DNA from 2 places in the Bacillus mexicanus genome. Region 2 is predicted to be linked to the other one. Evidence: riboswitches for the same ligand, from Rfam matches in the RefSeq annotation. Region 2 holds a riboswitch; the other holds the start of a gene.
What was found. A riboswitch is a leader RNA that binds a small molecule or an ion and turns the genes downstream of it on or off. The one in region 2 is predicted to bind lysine.
Positions count from the first base shown of each region.

Region 1: another riboswitch for lysine. It lies ahead of AAGG74_RS01130 (aspartate kinase); the one in region 2 lies ahead of AAGG74_RS10890 (amino acid permease).

Region 1 is NZ_JBCEYV010000001.1:199,179-209,580, reverse strand. Features, by position in the region: gene sdhA (succinate dehydrogenase flavoprotein subunit) at 1-1,215, opposite strand, end outside; gene sdhC (succinate dehydrogenase cytochrome B558) at 1,249-1,857, opposite strand; gene AAGG74_RS01135 (YslB family protein) at 2,149-2,595, shown strand; gene AAGG74_RS01130 (aspartate kinase) at 2,637-3,869, opposite strand; lysine riboswitch at 3,995-4,175, opposite strand; gene uvrC (excinuclease ABC subunit UvrC) at 4,240-6,012, opposite strand; gene trxA (thioredoxin) at 6,149-6,463, opposite strand; gene AAGG74_RS01115 (electron transfer flavoprotein subunit alpha/FixB family protein) at 6,881-7,858, opposite strand; gene etfB (electron transfer flavoprotein subunit beta) at 7,895-8,668, opposite strand; gene AAGG74_RS01105 (enoyl-CoA hydratase) at 8,683-9,459, opposite strand; gene fadR (fatty acid metabolism transcriptional regulator FadR) at 9,473-10,057, opposite strand; gene AAGG74_RS01095 (AMP-binding protein) at 10,175-10,402, opposite strand, start outside.
Region 2 is NZ_JBCEYV010000002.1:230,070-240,471, forward strand. Features, by position in the region: partial or broken gene AAGG74_RS10870 (ABC transporter ATP-binding protein) at 1-338, opposite strand, end outside; gene AAGG74_RS10875 (FecCD family ABC transporter permease) at 354-1,364, opposite strand; gene AAGG74_RS10880 (FecCD family ABC transporter permease) at 1,364-2,410, opposite strand; gene AAGG74_RS10885 (iron-hydroxamate ABC transporter substrate-binding protein) at 2,617-3,561, shown strand; gene AAGG74_RS10890 (amino acid permease) at 3,686-5,089, opposite strand; lysine riboswitch at 5,193-5,372, opposite strand; gene sspJ (small acid-soluble spore protein SspJ) at 5,491-5,631, opposite strand; gene AAGG74_RS10900 (metal-dependent hydrolase) at 5,798-6,280, shown strand; gene AAGG74_RS10905 (LTA synthase family protein) at 6,380-8,233, shown strand; gene AAGG74_RS10910 (substrate-binding domain-containing protein) at 8,260-9,186, opposite strand; gene modA (molybdate ABC transporter substrate-binding protein) at 9,296-10,078, shown strand; gene modB (molybdate ABC transporter permease subunit) at 10,050-10,402, shown strand, end outside.

The DNA.
Region 1 (10,402 bases), on a different contig from region 2:
ATTCGGTCCCGCCACCATTCCTCCGTAAATCGCAGAAAGCAGGGAGTTTGCCCCTAAGCGGTTGCCGCCGTGCATAGAGTAATCACATTCTCCAGCTGCAAACAGTCCCGGGATGTTTGTCATTTGATCGTAATCCACCCATAAACCGCCCATTGAATAATGGACTGCCGGGAAGATCTTCATCGGGAGCTTTCGCGGGTCGTCTCCCATGAATTTTTCATAAATCTCAATAATGCCGCCGAGCTTAATATCCAGCTCTTTCGGATCTTTATGAGACAGATCGAGATACACCATATTTTCACCGTTAATGCCGAGCTTCTGGTTGACACACACATCAAATATTTCGCGTGTCGCAATATCACGCGGCACCAGGTTTCCGTAAGCCGGATATTTTTCCTCTAAGAAATACCACGGTTTACCGTCTTTATATGTCCACACTCGTCCGCCTTCACCGCGCGCTGATTCACTCATCAGCCTTAGTTTGTCATCGCCCGGTATGGCTGTCGGGTGGATTTGAATAAATTCCCCGTTTGCATAATACGCTCCCTGCTGATAAACGATCGACGCAGCAGAGCCTGTATTAATCATAGAGTTAGTCGATTTTCCAAAAATGATGCCCGGTCCGCCCGTTGCCATAATGACAGCATCTGAACGGAAGGATTCAATTTGCATGTTTGTCAGATTTTGCGCAACGATTCCGCGACAGGTTCTGTCATCATCTAATACTGCGCCAAGAAATTCCCAGCCTTCGTATTTTGTGACCAGACCGGCAACTTCGTATCTGCGCACTTGCTCGTCCAGCGCGTACAGCAGCTGCTGTCCCGTTGTTGCACCCGCATAAGCTGTTCTATGGTGCTGTGTGCCCCCGAATCGGCGGAAATCAAGCAGGCCTTCAGGTGTCCGGTTAAACATAACGCCCATCCGGTCTAATAAGTGGATGACTGAAGGCGCCGCTTCACACATCGCTTTGACCGGCGGCTGGTTGGCAAGAAAGTCGCCTCCGTATACAGTGTCATCAAAATGCTCCCACGGAGAGTCACCTTCCCCTTTTGTATTGACCGCTCCGTTTATGCCCCCTTGCGCACAAACCGAATGAGAACGTTTAACAGGAACGATGGAAAACAGCTTAACCGCCATTCCTGATTCCGCTGCTTTTATTGTCGCCATGAGGCCCGCGAGACCTCCGCCGACTACGATAATGCTTGATTGACTCATGATAGCCCATCTCCCTCTAGTAATCTAGTACTCTTATACAAATGCAAAAATCGCTTTTAAGCCTACGTAAGACAGGACAACAAAAATAATTAGCGTAACATATGTCGAAATTCTTTGAGAACGAGGCGTTACCGTGATACCCCATGTCACAGCGAAAGACCATAAACCGTTCGAGAAGTGGAAAATTGTGGACAAAACACCGACAATATAAAAGCCAAGCATAGCCGGAGAGCTCAAAATATTCGCCATCATGTCAAAATTGACTTCAGCGCCCATTTGTGCGGCAATGCGGGTCTCCCATACGTGCCAGCTCACGAAGATGAGGGTGATAATACCGGTTACACGCTGCAGGACGAAGAGCCAGTTTCTCATATAGCTGTATTGGCCTGCGTTATTTTTTGCAGTAAACGCTATGTACACACCATAAACTGCATGATAAATTAATGGTAAGAAGATAATAAAAATTTCCAATGCATACCTGAAAGGCAGACTATCCATAAAATGAGCGGCATTATTGAATGCTTCAGCGCCTCTTGCGGCAAACTGGTTGACGACTAAATGCTGAATGAGAAAGATGCCGACCGGTATGACGCCAAGCAAGGAATGCAATCTTCGAAAATAAAACTCTCTGTTCCCAGACATTACGTTACCCCCTGTTTGATAAGTGCGAAATGTGCTAAATCTCTTCCCCCACTTCTTTCAATTGTAAGCACTTTATTAAGATTTATTGACAATTTCATTTTACTCCTCCCTCAAAAGGGCGTCAAGAAAACGCGTACATAAATTATAATTTTCCGAATTGATTAGCAGATTCAAAAATTTTATTTTATCAATATATGTTTTTTCTTAATTTTTCATAAGAATTACAGGATCATTCTGTAATCCTTCCCCCTGTTTAGGCTATAATATACGGAGGAGAGAGGGGAGACAGATATGAAGTCTAAATACGAAGCATCTATTGATAATCTAAAAGAAATAGAAATGAATGCCTATGCCTACGAACTAATACGAGAGATCGTTCTCCCGGATATGCTTGGCCAAGATTACTCTTCCATGATGTATTGGGCAGGAAAACATCTCGCCCGTAAGTTTCCTCTTGAATCATGGGAGGAATTTCCGGCCTTCTTTGAAGAAGCGGGCTGGGGAACTCTCACCAACGTAAGCACTAAAAAACAGGAGCTTGAATTTGAACTTGAAGGGCCGCTCATTTCCAACCGGCTTAAACATCAGAAAGAACCATGCTTTCAGATGGAAGCTGGTTTTATTGCTGAACAAATCCAACTCATGAATAACCAGATTGCCGAATCATATGAACAAGTGAAAAAGAGAGCCGATAAAGTGGTTCTGACTGTAAAATGGGATATGAAAGACCCAGTGTAATAAAAAAGGCGGTGACTGCACAGTCCCGCCTTTTTTGATTGTCATTGCACAGCTGAAGGGTGTTTTGAAAGCTCAAATGCATCGTGCAGCGCTTCGACTGCTTTCACCATGTCATTTTCGCTTATAACGGTTGAAACTTTGATTTCAGATGTGCTGACCATTTTGATTAAAATATTTTTTTCCGCCAGTACAGCAAACATTTCAGCCGCTACACCAGGGTTTGAGACCATGCCGGATCCGACAATGGATACTTTAGCCAATTTGCTTTCTGTCTCGATTTTCTCAAATTCAAGAGCGTCTTTATATTCTTCAAGCACCTTAACGGTTTGAGCGGCGTCTTCTGTTTTGACAGAGAAGGAAATGCCGGCCTGATTGTCTCCGGCTTGCGTTTGGATGATAATATCGACGTTAATGTTTCTTTTCGCAAGTGTTGTAAAAATTGTGGACAAGGTTGTCAGGCCGCCAGTCAGGCCGTAAATGGTGACCCTTGTGATTTGATCTTCGAACGCAATGCCCCTGACAATTAGATTTTGCTCCATGGATGATTCCTCCTCAATTAATGTTCCCGCTTCTGTTTCTGTACTTGAACGCACTTCCAACGTCACTTGATAATTTTTCGCAAATTCAACAGCTCTTGGGTGAAGAACGCCAGCGCCTAAATTAGCAAGCTCAAGCATTTCATCGTATGAGATACCGGCAAGTTTTCTCGCAGATTTCACAAAGCGCGGATCGGTTGTAAACACTCCCGGCACATCCGTGTATATATCGCATTTATCCGCTTGTAATGCGGCAGCCAAAGCAACTGCTGTTGTGTCAGAACCGCCCCGGCCCAATGTCGTGATTTCAGCGTCTTCTGTCATACCTTGGAATCCCGCGACAATGACAACCTTTCCTTGCTCAAGCTGATCTGCTAAAGCCGAAGTGTCTATATCTGTAATTCTGGCGTTTCCATGCACAGATTCCGTACGGATTCCCGCCTGCCAGCCCGTATAGGAAACTGCGTCATAGCCTTTTTCCTGCAGCGCCATGGAAAGCAGGGAAATGGTGACCTGCTCGCCCGTCGCCAGCAGCATATCCATTTCGCGTTTGCTCGGCTGGTCAGAAATTGCTTTTGCAAGGCCGACCAATTCGTCAGTGGATTTTCCCATAGCCGAAACGACAACAACGACTTGATGGCCCTTCTGTTTTTCTGCAATTGCGCGGTTTGCCGCATTTTGAATTTTTTCGACTGAGCCGACGGAAGTACCTCCGAATTTTTGTACAATAAGACTCATGTATTACCACCCTTTACATTTTGGTTCGTGCGGGTGAGGAGAAAGAGCGCTTTGTCCACAATAAAAAAGCAATGAGAGGAATGTCTCTCATTGCTTATCAATTAATCATCATGAATGATTATGAACAACGAGATAGCCCTCCAAGAAATGATTTCTTGACAGCCTTACATTTCTTCAATGCACGGCCAGCAAATAATACCGATGGGGGGTTTTATTTGCTTCGGCGACGCTCCCCTTTCAGCCTTTTTCACAGAATCCATCATTCTCTAAAGGCTTACTCTTGAAGTTCGCACCTCTATCTTCACCATATAACACGATCTAACTATGAAATTAGTTCACATTTTATCAGATCTTTTTTAAAAGGACAACATTAATTTTGCAATTTATCGTAAAGCAGCTGAGCCGCCGCTCCGGGAACACCCGCTTTTTGAATGTCCTCAAGGCTTGCTTCCTTCATTTTTTTCACAGAACCGAAATGCTTCAACAGCATTTTCTTTCGTTTCTCTCCGATACCCGGGATATCATCCAATACGGATTGAAATGCGCTTTTCCCGCGGATTTGCCTGTGAAAGCTGATCGCAAAGCGGTGCACCTCATCCTGAATGCGTTGCAGAAGGTAAAATTCCTGGCTGTTTCGTTCCAGATACACCGCCTCCAGCGGATCTCCGATTAGCAGATTTGAGGTTCTGTGTTTTTCGTCTTTCGCCAGGCCCGCAATTGGGATATCCAAGCCGAGTTCATTTTCAATGACATCCCTTGCGGCGTTGATCTGTCCTTTTCCTCCGTCAATGATGACCAGATCAGGCAGCGGCAGATTGTCGCGAAGCACTCTCGTATAGCGTCTTCTGACAACCTCTCTCATAGAACCATAATCATCCGGCCCTGTAACGGTTTTGATTTTATATTTGCGGTATTCCTTTTTATTCGGTTTGCCGTCGATAAACACGATCATCGCGGAAACAGGATTTGTCCCCTGTATGTTTGAGTTATCAAATGCTTCGATTCTGTGCGGGGTGTAAATATTCAATGCTTCACCGAGTTTCTGCACGGCCCCAATGGAACGTTCCTCATCCCGCTCGATTAGAGAGAATTTTTCTTTGAGCGCAATTTTCGCGTTTTTATGAGCCAGCATAAGCAGTTCTTTTTTCGAGCCTTTTTTTGGCTGGTGTACGTTTGTTTCCAGCAGCTGCTCAATCATGGATTGATCGACACTGTCCGGAACTAAAATTTCCTTCGGAAGGAAGTGGTTGTTTTTTGTATAGAACTGCCCGACGAACGTAAGAAACTCTTCATCTGCTTCCTGATAAAGCGGGAACATGCTGACATCGCGTTCAATGAGCTTTCCTTGGCGGATGAAAAAGACCTGTACGCACATCCAGCCTTTATCATACGCATAGGCGAATACATCACGGTCGACTAGATCGTTCATCGTCATTTTTTGTTTTTCCATCGTTGATTCAATATGAGCGATTTGGTCACGAAGTTCTTTTGCCCGTTCAAACTCAAGATTTTCAGCAGCTTCATGCATTTTCTCTTCAAGCTCTTTTTTAACCTCATTATAGCCGCCTTTTAAAAAGCGGGTAACGCCCTCTACCAGCTCTCTGTTTGTCTCTTCAGAAATATCCTTCACGCACGGAGCGAGACATTGGCCAAGATGATAGTAAAGGCACACCCTGTCCGGCAGTTTGGAGCATTTTCTGAGAGGATAGAGACGGTCGAGCAGTTTTTTTGTTTCCCTTGCGGATTGTACGTTCGGGTACGGCCCGAAATAGCGCCCTTTGTCTTTTTTGACATTGCGGGTGACAATCAGCCTTGGGTGGCGTTCATGTGTGAGTTTGATAAAGGGATAGGTTTTGTCGTCTTTGAGCATGACATTGTATTTCGGGTCATACTTTTTGATTAGGTTCATTTCTAAAATAAGCGCTTCTAGATTGGAGGACGTCACGATATATTCAAAATCCTCGATTTCCGTCACAAGCCTTTGTGTTTTCGCATCATGAGAACCGGTGAAGTAAGAGCGCACTCTGTTTTTCAGCACTTTTGCTTTTCCTACGTAGATCACAGTCTGCTGCCGGTCCTTCATGAGATAACATCCGGGCTGATCGGGAAGGAGGGCGAGTTTTTCTTTTAGTTGTTTGTTCATACATTACCCTTCCTTAGTGTGTAATCCTTTGTTTCCAGTTTAACACGAACGTTTGTTTTTCTCTATGCTTCATGATTGGCGAATAAAAAAAGCGATCCCTCAATCGGAATCGCTCTGGCATGTAAGCAGCCGAAAATTAAAGATGTTTGTTTACAAGCTCTTGAAGTGCTTCTTTCGGTTTGAAACCGACAGACGTTTCAACTACTTCTCCGTCTTTTAACACAAGAAGTGTCGGGATGCTCATAACGCCGTATTTTCCAGCTGTTTCTTGGTTTTCGTCTACATCGATTTTTACGATTTTCAGTTTGTCTCCCATTTCTTGATCCAGTTCTTCAAGAACAGGTGCAATCATTTTACAAGGTCCGCACCAAGGAGCCCAGAAGTCAGCCACTACGACGCCTTCGCTTGTTTCAGCTGAGAAAGATTGATCAGTTGCTTTTACGATAGCCATTATTGAATTCCTCCAATTGTGAAATGATGATTTTTAGTATAGCATCTCCCATTCATTCACGCTATTTTAATGCTTATAAATTATTTTTTCCTGATCACAATCGGTTTACTCATATTTTCTTGGATTGAATGGGATATGTTCTTTTCATTAAAATACGAATCTGATAATGGCCCCAATCACTACAATCGCCCCGATGATCATAAGAATGGTACGAAGCATAGAATAACATCTCCTCTTTTGTCATGTACCTTACTTTGCCCTGCCGAAGCTGTTTTAAAACATGAAAAAGAGAGTCGGTATGAAGGCCGGCGCTCTCTTTCGGATAAAAATCGGCACGCAGTACATGCCAATGGCGGTGCTTTTATTATATTTGTTTTGTGTACACCTTTCCCGAACTTCAGCAGCCCGGGAGTTCCTTTACGAGTGTATATTCAATTGTTTGAATTCCTCAGTTAATAACGGAACGACTTCAAATAAATCCCCTACGATGCCGTAATCCGCTATTTTGAAGATATCGGCTTCAGGGTCTTTATTGATAGCGACGATTACCTTGCTGTTTGACATGCCGGCCAAATGCTGGATGGCGCCGGAAATACCGCAGGCGATGTACAAATCCGGGGTGACGACTTTCCCGGTCTGCCCGATTTGGAGAGCATAATCACAATAATCTGCGTCACACGCCCCGCGAGATGCCCCTACTGCTGCGCCCAGCACCTCGGCAAGCTCCTGCAGCGGCTCAAATCCTTCCTTGCTTTTGACCCCTCGGCCGCCTGCAACAATCACTTTGGCTTCGGAAAGATCAACGCCGTCCGCTGTTTTTTTCACAACTTCTTGAATAACAGTGCGGAGGTCAGTAAGAGAAACGTCAACGCTTTCGATACTTCCCGACCTGCTGAGGTCTTTTTCTAGAGCTTGAATATTATTGGGGCGAATCGTTGCCAAAACCATCGGATCGGTCGAAATGACGTGTTCAAATGCTTTCCCCGAGTAAATCGGCCGGGTGAACACGATATTCCCTCCGGCAACGCTTACATCTGTCGCATCAGAAATCAGTCCTGTTTGCAGACGAGCCGCGAGCTTCGGCGAAAGGTCCTTTCCGATTGCCGTGTGCCCGCAAATCACTGCATCCGGCTTTTCTTGGTCAATAATGGATCTCATGACCTGGCTGTAGCCATCTGCCGTGTATGCTTTCAGGTTTGGGTCTTCGGCTGTGAGAACTTTATCAGCTCCGTAATGGTGAAGCTCCTGTGCAACGCTTTGGATATTTTCTCCGATGAGAACACCGATGACTTCTCCATCACCTGAAATGGTTCTTCCTGCAGCTAATGCTTCAAAGGTGACATTCCGCAATTCTCCATCGCGGCATTCTCCTAGTACGATCACTTTCTTTCCCATTCTAACATCCCCCCTGTTTCTTTGAATGTCCGAGCTTTATATGACTTTAGCTTCGCTGCGGAGCAATGAGACGAGCTCTTTTGCCTGTTCGGCAGGCTCACCTTGGAGAAGTTTCCCGGCTTCTTTTTTCGGCGGCAGAAAACGATCAATGGTTTTCACCTTTGGTTCGGCATCCTCTTCGTCAAGACCGAGATCATCAAGTTCCAGCTCTTCAAGCGGCTTTTTCTTGGCCTTCATAATCCCCGGAAGCGAAGGATAGCGCGGTTCGTTTAAGCCCTGCTGAGCTGTGACAAGCAACGGGAGCGTCGTTTTGATTTTTTCAATATCCCCTTCCACATCCCTTTCCGCTTCCGCATCAGCGCCGTTGATTTCGAGTTTTGTAATCGTTGTGATGCACGGGATGTCCAGCAGCTCAGCAAGCCTTGGCGCTACTTGCCCTGATCCTCCATCAATGGCGACATTTCCGCCGAGAATCAAGTCAAATTCCTGATCCTTCATATAGTGATATAGCACTTGAGAAACGGAATATTGATCGGGTTCTTCGAGATCATCTTCTATGTTGATTAAAACGGCTTGGTCACATCCCATGGCAAGCGCCGTACGCAATTCCTTCTCGGCTTCTTCACCGCCGACCGTAACAGCGGTGATCATGCCGCCATGCTTTTCCTTCAGCTGGATGGCTTCTTCTATCGCGTACTCATCGTATGGATTAATGATCCATTCCGCTCCGTCATCCTGAATCTTTCCGGCTTCAATGACGATTTTTTCTTCAGTGTCAAACGTCCGTTTCATCAGTACAAATAGATTCATGATCATATCCCCTTTTATTCGCCTTTGAACTGCGGCTTTCGTTTTTCGAGAAAGGCCTGGATGCCTTCTTTGGCATCCTCTGACTGAAATGCTTCTCCAAACCGTTTTGCTTCAAGCTTTAAGCTTCCTTCGTAGGAATATATCTTGTTCGAATAAAGCAGCTCAAGCAGTGATGCCAGTGTTTGCGGACTTTTTTCTGCAAATTTAGCAGCAAGTGTCTTTGCTTTTTCAAGCACCTCCGCTTCATCTTTTGCTCCAATTGATACAAGCCCGAGATCAAGCGCTTCTTTCCCTGATATTGGTTCTCCTGATCCGATGAGCTCTAATGCTTTAGCTGTACCGATATACCTCGGCAGACGCTGTGTTCCCGCAAAACCCGGAATAATACCGAGGTTAAGCTCGGGCAGCCCCAGCTTGGCGTCCTCTGACGCAATTCTGATATGACAAGCCATCGCAAGCTCCAGTCCGCCTCCAAGAGCGGCACCGTGGATTGCCGCGATTATCGGTTTTGAAAACCCTTCTATTCTCTCCATCAGCTGCTGGCCTCGCTCAGCCAGCAGTGAGGAATCCTCATTGCCTTTAAGCGATGTGAATTCTTTAATATCGGCGCCGGCGGAGAAAAATCTTCCTTCACCGTGAATGATGATGCTTCGTACGCCTGCATCTGTCTCACATTGATCAAGACAGGAAGACAGCTCTTCCAATATCCGGCTGGAAAGCGCGTTTGCCGGCGGATTGTGAATCGTCAAGACTGCCACAAATTGATCAACTGCCAATGATATTGCATTCATAGACAAGCCCCCTTTACTTATTATGAATTCCAGACGCTAACAGTTCTAAAACGCTGTCTGACAAGGCGGCAAGATCATACTTTTGGTCATTCATCACCCAAGTTGTCACGGTTTCGTCAATCGTTCCGAATATCATCTGCCGGGCGAGGCGGACATCAAGACCTTCTTTTAATTCGCCTGATTGTATGCCTTCTGTCAAAATATTATCCAAAATATTCATATAGCCTTTTAATACTTCATTGATTTTCTGGCGCAGCTCCAAATTTGACTGGCGGAGTTCAAGCTGAGTGACAATTGCGAGGTTATGATCATCCGCTAAAAGGGAAAAATGCTTTGAAATCACAAGTGCAAGTTTCTCTTTCGCTGTTGTCTTTTCTTTTATGTCCTCTTCCATCCGCTCAATAAATTGGCCCATTTTTTCTTTGAAAAGAGAAATTAAAATATCTTCTTTATTTTTGAAATAAAGATAGATGGTGCCATCCGCCACTCCGGCTTGTTTGGCGATTTTAGATACCTGTGACTGGTGGTAGCCGTTTTCTGCAATGACTTCTACTGCTGCATCAATAATCTGCATATACTTTGGCCGTTTTTGCTTCAATGTTCATCGTTCCTCTCTATAGAAATGAATGACTATTCATTCATATTTTCATAATAAAAAGGATTTTCAGCTTTGTCAAGTTTATTCATAGGTATTCTCTTTTTCTCATATCATTTGTTATTTCATATGATGATTTTCAACTTCTTCTTCAAGTAAACGCCTTCTTAATATTTTCCCAACCGCCGTTTTCGGGAGCTCTTTTCTAAACTCATAGACTTTCGGCACCTTATAGGGAGCAAGACGGGATCTCGCAAAAGCGTCCAGCTCCTCTTCATCAGCTTTTGCGCCTTTCTTTAACACAACAAACGCTTTTACTGTTTCTCCCCTGTAGGGATCTGGCACACC
Region 2 (10,402 bases):
TGTAATCTGCCGAATCCTGATTGATGCGGAAACCTGCCGTACGATACCAATTCATATACCGTCAAACCGCTTGGCGCTTCAGGTGTCTGCGGTAAAATTGCCATATCCTTCGCAATGACCTTTGTAGACATTTTATGAATCGCTTTACCGTTTAAATAGACGGAACCTGCATGCGAACGCATCATTCTGGACATTGTCTTTAATATCGTTGATTTTCCGCAGCCGTTCGGACCAATTAAGGTGGTAATTTTCCCTTTAGGGATCGAGATATTTAAATCTTCTACGATCACCCTGTCTCCATAACCGATTCTAAGTTGTTCTGTTGATAATGAATTCATATTCGGCCCTCTCCTCTAATTCGCTTTCATCAATAAATAAATAAAGTAAGGCGCACCTAACACGGAAATGACAAGCCCAACCGGAATCTCTGACGGTGCCAATACATTTCTCGCCAGCGTATCAGCGAGCAAAAACAGAAATGCGCCAATGAAGGCAGAGACCGGGATCAGTGTTTGGTGCCGAGGACCGGTAAGCCTTCTTGCCACGTGAGGCGCAATCAATCCGAGAAACGCGATGCCCCCTGCAGCTGCCACACATGAAGCGGCGAGAGTGACCGCTGCCAGCAGAAGAATCCGTCTTTCCCTTTCAACAGCAGTGCCCAGCCCAGTCGCTAATTGGTCTCCAAGCTGTAAAATATTCAAATAACGCGCTTTATATAAAGTAAACGGAAGCAAGATCACAATCCAAGGGAGTATCGCCCAAATCATATTCCAGTTCGCTCCCCATATGGAGCCGGATATCCAAACCGCGGCTTGCATAAAATCATGGGGATCCATCTTGAGCTGAAAAATCAGCAGCAGAGCATTAAACCCTGCATTCACGCCAATACCGACTAAAATCAGCCGAATCGGGGTCACACCTTTCTTCCAAGCCAGAAGATAAATGAGAAATGCAGCGAGAATTGCTCCCGCCAAAGCACTGAACGGCAGCATAAATGTACCGAAAAAGCTGAGGTCTGAAGCTGACCCTTGAACAAAGTAAATAAAAAGCACAACAGCGAGTGAGCCGCCGGCATTAATACCAAGAATACCGGGCTCAGCCAGATCATTTTGAGATACGCTTTGCAAAATGGCGCCGGCAACTGCGATTCCTGCCCCAACGAGCAAGGAAAGGATAATCCTAGGAATCCTGAATTCAAATAAAACAAGCTCGTCACGAGCCGTTCCTTGGCCCAAAAAGACCTGAAGCGTTTTAAGCGGCGCCATCTTGATGACACCCAAATTCAGACTGATAAAAAAGACCATCACGATAAGCAGAAAGGTCACAGCCATTACTGCAAGCGGTGTTTTTGCTTTTGTTTTCATTACAGCCCTCTCCTTTCACGACGTGCCAAATAAAAGAAAAAGGGAACGCCGATAAGAGAAGTCAGCGCGCCGACAGGTGTTTCAAAGGGCGCGTTTACGAGCCTTGCCGCAATGTCAGCAAACACAAGCAAAACAGCACCGAGAACCGCCGAGCAGGGTATGATCCACCGATAATCCACACCGACTAAAAACCGGGTAATATGCGGAATGATCATCCCGATAAATGCGATGGTGCCGGCGACAGAAACCGCAGCTCCCGTCAAGATTACAACGACAAGCATGCCGGCCGCTTTCACCGCTGATGTATATTGACCAAGACCTTTTGCCAGCTCGTCACCAAGACTTAACAATGTCACCGACCGGGCGATGATGAATGCCAGTGCTAAGCCGACAGCCCCTGCGATCAGCAAAAGCTGGACACCTGACCATTTCACACCCGCTACTCCGCCTGCATACCAAAAACTGATATCCTGTGCGACATCAAAGCGGATTGCAATGGCGGTTGAAATGCCCGTAAAGAAATAAGTAACAGCCGTTCCCGCGAGAGCAAGCTTTACAGGCGAAAGTCCGCCTCTGGAAAACATGCCGATGCCCATTACCGTCGATGCCCCCAGCCCCGCTCCCGCAAAGGACCATAAAACAAGCCCCATTGCAGAAAGTCCGGGAAAAAAGGCAAATGCTATCGAAACGGCAAATGCCGATCCCGAAGTAACCCCCATAATCGAAGGCTCTGCCAAAGGATTTCTCGTCATCCCCTGCATAATGGCACCGGACACTGCTAACAATGCGCCGACAAGTGCGGCTGCAGCCGTTCTCGGCAGCCGAAGATCGTGTATAATTTGATGAGACGTCTCTGCCGGCTGAAAATGAAAGATGGCGTCCCATACAGTGCGTAAATGGATATCTGCTGCACCGAGTGATATGGATAGAAACACGCCAAGACAAAGTGAGCAGATCCCCGCCATAAGAACGATAACCGCACTATATGACCTTGACGTCCATTGGATTTTTTCTGATGCGGTCTGTCTATTTTTATGTTGACTCAACAGTCGTACTTCCTTTCTATTACTGATAATGATTATCAATTATAATTCCAGTATATCACCTTTTTCCGCAGATGTAATAGAGCGTTTTATAGAAAAAATGAGAATATAATTGTTAAAAAAATCGTGTCAGCAGACATTTGTAATGGTATAATCTCATTGATAATGATTCTCTTTTTCACCCATTTTTCTGAAAGAAGGTATGAGATATGCCCCGTATATATAAGAAATTCGGAACCGCATTTATTACATTGCTATTGATCACCGTGCTGGCCGCCTGCGGCAACTCAGAAAACAAAGGTTCCTCTTCTGATTCAAAAAGCGATGAAACCTTTACATACAAAGCTGAAAACGGAAAGATAGACATCCCTAAACATCCTCAACGAGTGGTTGTCATGGCTGACGGCTACTACGGCTACTTCAAAACACTGGGCGTCAACATTGTCGGGGCGCCTGAAAACGTCTTTAAAAACCCTTACTATAAAGGAAAAACCGATGGTGTCACAAACATCGGGGACGGCACATCCGTTGAAAAAGTGATTGATTTGAATCCTGACCTGATTATCGTCTGGACAACACAAGGCGCTGATATTAAAAAGCTTGAAAAAATCGCGCCAACTGTTGCGGTAACATACGATAAGCTCGACAACATTGAACAGTTAAAAGAATTCGCAAAAATGACTGGGACTGAAGATAAAGCGGAAAAGTGGCTGACTGAGTGGGATAAAAAAGTTACGGCGGCTAAAGCAAACATCAAAAAAGCTATCGGTAACAAAACCATTTCCATTATGCAATCCAATGGAAAAGACATTTACGTATTCGGCAAAGATTTCGGACGAGGCGGAAGCATCATTTACAAAGATCTCGACCTGCAAGCTACAAAGCTGACAAAAGAAAAAGCCATTGATCAGGGTCCCGGCTATACGAGCATTTCATTAGAGAAGCTCCCTGACTTCGCCGGGGATTATATTTTCGCGGGGCCATGGCAATCAGGCGGTGACGATGGCGGCGTATTTGATAGTTCCATTTGGAAGAACCTAAGCGCTGTTAAAAATGACCATGTCTTTCAGATCGATCCGATTGGCTTCTATTTCACAGACCCGATTTCGCTAGAGGGCCAGCTGGAGTTTATAACGGAAAGCTTAACAAAATAATAAAAGATAATATTCATATTGAGCTGTACCATCAGCGGATTATTATGCGTTTTCGATATTCTGTTCGGGAAATTGCATTTCATAAAAAAGACACCTGAAAAATCAGGTGTCTTTTGTTTTATGCTTATTTTTCTTTCTGAAACTTTTTGGCCATAAATGGATAAACGATCAAGCCGACAAAGAATAAACCGATACCGAGAATGAATGTCGTTAAATCGGCTGTGCCTGTTATGATGACAAACACCGAGTATACGCACGCTAATATCGCAATCACTCCGTCTTTTACACGGGAGCCTTTTAGCTGGTCATATGTTTCACCTTTGATGACAATCTTCAAGCTGTAAATCGCTGATACCAAATACGGTATTAAATACGCAAGCGTTGCTGCTGTCGTTAAAAATGTAAATGCGTCACTTATTGTCCGGGAAATAACCGAGAAAATGAAGACTTGTGACATCACATTTGTGATAATAAGTGCGATAACCGGGCTTCCTTTTTTATTCGTTTTCGCAAATATTGCCGGAAAATCGCCTGCTTTCGCGGCTTGATATGGTACCTCAGAGCCAAGCAAAATCCAGCCGAGCATTGTTCCGAATAAGCAAAGGATAGCCAAAAGCGCCATAATGACGCTTCCCGCGTTACCAACAATCGTATACAGGACATCGACGAACGGTTTTTCAGAGCCGACAAGTTTATCGTGCGGCAGCACACCCATCGTAATGAAAGTCACAATAATATAAATGCTCAAAGCAATCAGCAAACCGGTGATTGTGGCACGTTTCACATCACGCTGAGAACGCGCACGGCCGGACAGGATGACCGCTGACTCAATTCCGACAAACGCCCACAATGTAGAAATCGCGGCGTTATGCACCTGGCCGCCAATTCCAATGCTTGTGCCGTTTTCTCCTTGAATCGGAAAATAAAAATGATCGAATAATGCCGTTTGAAACACAAACAATCCGGCAACGATAAAGAAAACAAAGCCTAATACTTTTGAAAGTGTTGTGACAAAGTTCAATTTACTTGCACCGTTAATGCTTGTAACAAGAATCGTGTGCGTTCCCCATAACAAGATCGTACAGACAGCAAATGTCAGCAATTGGCCGAGTGTCACCTCTTGCCCGCCGATCGTAAACATTTCACGTTTATCAACCAAGATCGGAAAGAACGAAGTCAAGTAACCGGCGAGACTTGTAATGATCGCCACGTTACTGATCCAGCTCGCCACCCAGTAGCCCCACACCATTGTGAAACCAGCAGCGTTCCCTTTTTTCTTATCAGAGAACAGCGCCCTCGCATAACTTTGCGGTCCCGCTGTCAGCTCAGGCTTGCGAATGGACAAGTGCCCGAAAACAAGCGCGATCATCAGCACACCGGCCCCTGTCAAAAGCCAGGCAGACGTAGCGCCAAACGGACTCGCGATTGAAGCAAGCGAGCTCGGCAAGGAGAAAATTCCTGATCCAACCATATTTCCAACGACAAACGCCGTTAATAACCAAAAACCCCATTTTTTTGTCTGTTCCATTCCAGTACCTCCATGATTCTTTGTACGGACCAGACCCCGAGATCATGTAAACGCAAAAAAAGCCTGAACAAAAGTCCATGCTTAAAGAAACACACACCCTTGATCTCCGGATAGCCCTCCGCGAAAAAGCACGCGGCAGTCCTGCACTTATTCAGATACAGTCCCAGCATAGAGAAGGATCGGCTTTCTCCACACTTCGGCGCTGATGCCTTTTACACATGGTTAACAGCTCCTGTCAGCCTGGCATGTGTGACTTATCATCCGCGCAACCTCTACCTCACTGAGAAAGAGTGAGGATTTGAAAATATTCAGTTACTCCCAGAAGGTTATCAAAGAAAGGATGATCTGTCAAAGGGAACAGATGGAAAATACGGATAGGGCCAAACCCTATCCGCATGTAACTAGCGATTATTTTTCTTTTTTTGCACAGCTTCTTGAAGCGGATCGTCTTTGAGAGCTGAACCGGCATCTTCAAGAGCTCCCTGGATGACGTTTTTTTCTTTTCCAGAGCGTTTTTCTTTATCTTTATTAAAGAAACCCATTCGTATCACCTCTTTATAGAAAATAGGTACATGTTTAAGATGCCTTTTTCTTTGAGAAATTATACAGGACATTTTTTTCACTCAAAGTCCTGTTGATCAAACATACATTCTCTTGATATATTTGTAATTCAGAGATTTTTTGCAAAAGATAAAGGAGAAGCGACAAATGACAGGAAAAACACACATCATGGGAGGCATCGCTTCTTGTACAGCAGCGGCTTATTATTATGGTTTTGATCCAGTGCTTATGGCAGCGTCAGGCGCAATTGGGGCATTAATACCCGATATCTGCCACACGCAAAGCAAAATTGGGAGAAGGTTTCCTTTTATATCGAAAGTGGTCAGTTCCGTTTTTGGCCATCGAACCTTTACGCACAGCCTGCTGTTTCTGCTCATTATGTTTTTTATCACATCCACATATATTCCAGATATAAACATATCGACCGGGCTGATGATCGGAATGGCAAGCCACTTGGTTCTTGACGCTTGGACGGTGAACGGGATCAAATTATTATTCCCTTCAACGATCCGTGTGCGGCTCCCATTATATATGAAGACAGGCAGTTTTTCTGAGCAGCTCGTGTTAGCCGGTCTGACCATTGCTTCATGTTACTACTTTTATATGCTGTTTCATGGCCAAACGATTTAAACGTGAGTGCTGGCACTTGTCTGAACGGGCTGTTTTTAGTAGGTTTTACATAAGAAGGATGTCATGAAAATGATCAAGTAAACGTGAGGGGTCATATTAATGAAAGGAACCTTTTTTCACAATCAGCGGTTTTTATGGATTTCGATCGTATTTGTGTGGATCAAAACATATGCGATCTATAAACTCGGCTTTGACTTACCGATTGATTCTCTGTTGGAAGAGCTCATATTGCTAATCAATCCGCTCAGTTTTATTCTTCCTGTATTCGGAATCAGCCTGTTTCTGAAACGAAACAAGCAGCGGGCCTTTTTGCTGATTGCTAATTTGGTTCTGACTGTCATTTTGATATCCAACACGATTTTTTATGGTTTTTATATTGATTTTATTACCATCCCGGTTTTATTTCAGGCCAGTAACATGAGCGATATGGGCAGCAGTATTAAAGAGCTGTTCAATCCTCTGTTTATCGCCTTGTTTGCGGATTTCGTTTTTCTTTTGCTGCTTTCCAGAAAAGAAAAGCCCCCGCAGACAAAAGCCTCATCCCGTACGATCAAACGGTACTATGCAGCTTCCTTAGGAATGATCTTATGCACGCTGGCACTTGCAGAAATACAGCAGCCAAAGCTTTTGGCGCATTCCTTTGACCGGGAAATGCTCGTCAAAAATATCGGACTGTTTCAGTTTCATATCTATGATACGATTTCTCAGACGGTTCATATAAGCGCAAAAGCGTTTGCAGATGAAGACAGCATGACTGTCATTAAAAATTATACAGAAGCTGATTACAGCAAGCCTGACCAAAGCAAATTCGGTCTGGCAAAAGGGCGCAATGTCATCTTTGTAACGCTTGAATCAACCCAAAGCTTTGTTTTGAATGAAAAGGTAAATGGAAAAGAAATAACCCCGTTTATGAATGACTTCATCAAAAAAAGCTATTTCTTTGATCATTTCTACCAGCAAACCGAACAAGGCAAAACGTCTGATTCAGAATTCATCGTCGCAAACTCGCTGTATCCTTCCCTTAGCGGAGCTGTCTTTTTCACGAAAAGCGACCATCAATTTCATACAATGTACAAATCGCTGAAAAAACATGAATATTATTCAGCCGTCTTTCACGCCAACCATAAAACATTTTGGAACCGAGATGTGATGTACGATACATTTGGGGTTGACCGCTTTTTTGATGTTGATGATTTTCATGTAACGCCCAGAACATCGACAAGCTGGGGTTTAAAGGACAAGGAGTTTTTAGAACAGTCCGCAGGCAAACTGAAAAGCCTGCCGCAGCCGTTTTACAGCAGTCTCATCACGTTAACGAATCATTTTCCGTTTGAAATTGACGAAAAGGATCAGATGATCGATGAGTTCGATTCAAGCAGCGACCTGTTAAACCGCTATGTGACGACAGTGCGATATGAAGATGAGGCATTGAAGCATTTTATCAAAAAGTTGAAAAATGAAGGCTTATACGACAACTCGATGATCGTCTTTATGGGGGATCATTACGGGATTTCAGAAGCCCATAATGAGGCGATGGCTGAGTTTTTAGGGAAAAATGAAATCACACCGTATGACAATGTTCAGCTCCAGAGGGTGCCGTTTCTTATACATATCCCGGGAATCACTGATCAAAAGCCGGAAACCATCTCTGATGCCGGAGGGCAGGTCGACGTCAGGCCGACACTGATGCACCTTCTTGGCATTGAGACAAAAGGCGAAATTCAATTCGGCAATGATTTGCTGTCAGATGACCGTACTCCATTTGCCGTGCTGAGAAACGGCAGCTTTATTACGAATAACTATGTATACACGAAAAACACGTGCTACAGCCAAAAAACAGGTGAAGTGCTGGAAGACCTGGACGCATGTCTCCCTTATAAAGAGAAAGCAAATGAAGAACTGTCTTTCTCTGATAAAATCTTAAACGGTGACCTGCTCCGTTTTTACGAATAAAAAATCCCTCCTTTCCAGAGGGATTTTTATGTTTCCAACATCACTTTGCCGGTCAGCTTCGTCTCATAGCCGTTTAATTGAGCCAGATTTGCTTTGTATTCCTCAGATTGTAAGATCTCCTTCACAGCTTTCAGCAGCTGCTCATGTTTTTTCAAAACGATGATGTCATATTGCTCGTCGATGAGCGGAATAAAATCCACACTGCCCATGTGCGCCGCGTGCTGCGCTCCGATTCCCGCGTCTGCCTGTCCGCTTGAGACTTGGGAAGCGACAGCATAATGATCGGTCACGATCTCCTCGTATCCCTTTACATCAGCCGGATTCACATGAAGCAATCCAAGCTGTTCATCAAGGAGCACCCTTGCGCCAGAACCCTTTTCCCTGTTGATGATCCGGATATCGGCTCTTTTCAAGTCTTCCCAGCCTTGAATGTTTTTCGGATTCCCTTTTTGAACATACAGTCCGGCTTTGCGGAGAACAACATTGATCAAACAAAACGGCTCGCCTGACAAAATCCGTTTTGCATAAGGTGTGTTATATTGGCCTGTTTCTGCATCGTACAAATGCAGGCTGACAATATCACATTTACCTTGATACATATCAATCAGGCTGTTCAAACTTCCTTTGTATTTGCGGAGCGGCGTCTCCTGAATAGCATTTTCCAATTGCTTGCTAAGGAGATCCATCGAAATATCCTGGCCGCTGATCATAACATTCGATCTGCCCTCCACCTCCGTCTCGTGCATCTTTTTCGGCTCTTCGACAGCAGCCAGAGGCTGAGACATTCTCATATTTGACTTATATTGCTTCAAATCTTCTTCGTCTACACGCATCTGCCTGCCAACACGGTAAGCAGAGATCATGCCTTTTTTGATCAAATCATAAACGGTCAGCTTCGATACCTTCAGCAGGCCTGCCACTTCTTCTATCGTATAGGAAGAGGTTTCATTCATTATCATCACTCTCCTATTTTATTATACCTTTTCATCAAATTTAAAAATACCACACAAACGAAACCTAATTAGTTATAATTAGATATATCTAATTATAAGGGGTGCGATCATGCTTAAAAAGTATTCCATTCTAACAGCAGCCTTAGCCGTTTTTCTGCTTGCAGCAGGCTGCTCTTCAAACCAGTCTTCAGCAGACAGCGAGAAAAAGGTGACGCTAACCATCTCAGCTGCCGCCAGCACAAAGGATGCACTTGAAGAAATCCAAAAAAATTACGAAAAAAAACATCAATCTATTACCATCCAAGATAACTATGGCTCATCCGGCGCCTTGCAAAAACAGATTTCTCAAGGAGCAGGAGCAGATCTGTTTTTCTCAGCTGCCGAGGATAAATTTCAAAAGCTGGTGGATGATGGCGATATTGCAAAAAAAGACAGCACTGACTTAGTTGGTAATGAAATTGTGCTGATCGTGCCGAAAAACGGGGATTCGCCTGTGACAAGCTTCAGCAATTTGGCTGATTCAGAAAAAATCGCCCTCGGCACGCCGGAATCGGTTCCCGCAGGCGCTTACGCGAAAGAAGCCCTGACAAAGCTGTCTCTATGGAACAAACTAAAGGGTAAGATCGTTTACGGCAAAGACGTTCGCCAAGTTCTTTCTTATGCAGAAACCGGCAATGTGGACGCCGGCATTGTTTATAAAACAGACGCTCTGATCTCTAAAAAGGTCAGCATCATTGACGAGGCAAAAGCAGATACACACAGCCCAATTGTCTATCCATTAGGGATTGTAAAAGATACAAAACACCGGAAAGAAGCAAAGGCATTTTACGATTACCTGCAATCTGAAGAAGCAATGAAAGTATTTGAGAAATATGGCTTTACTGCCAAATAGCATAAGTGCTTCAGAATTTTTCACACCTGTTTTGCTTTCCTTTCAGGTGGCAGCAATTGCCGGAATCGTTGTGATCATTCTTGGAACACTGGCTGGTGCATGGATGTCACGGGCATCATTTTTCGGAAAAATGGCACTCGAAACCTTTTTTCTGCTTCCGCTCGTTCTTCCGCCTACCGTTGTCGGTTTTATCTTGATTGTTATATTCGGAAAGCACAGTTTCATCGGACAAGCGATTGAGTGGATTTTTCAGCAGCCTGTCATTTTCACTTGGTGGGCCGCTGTGATCGCTTCAGCGGTTGTGGCCTTTCCGCTTATGTATCA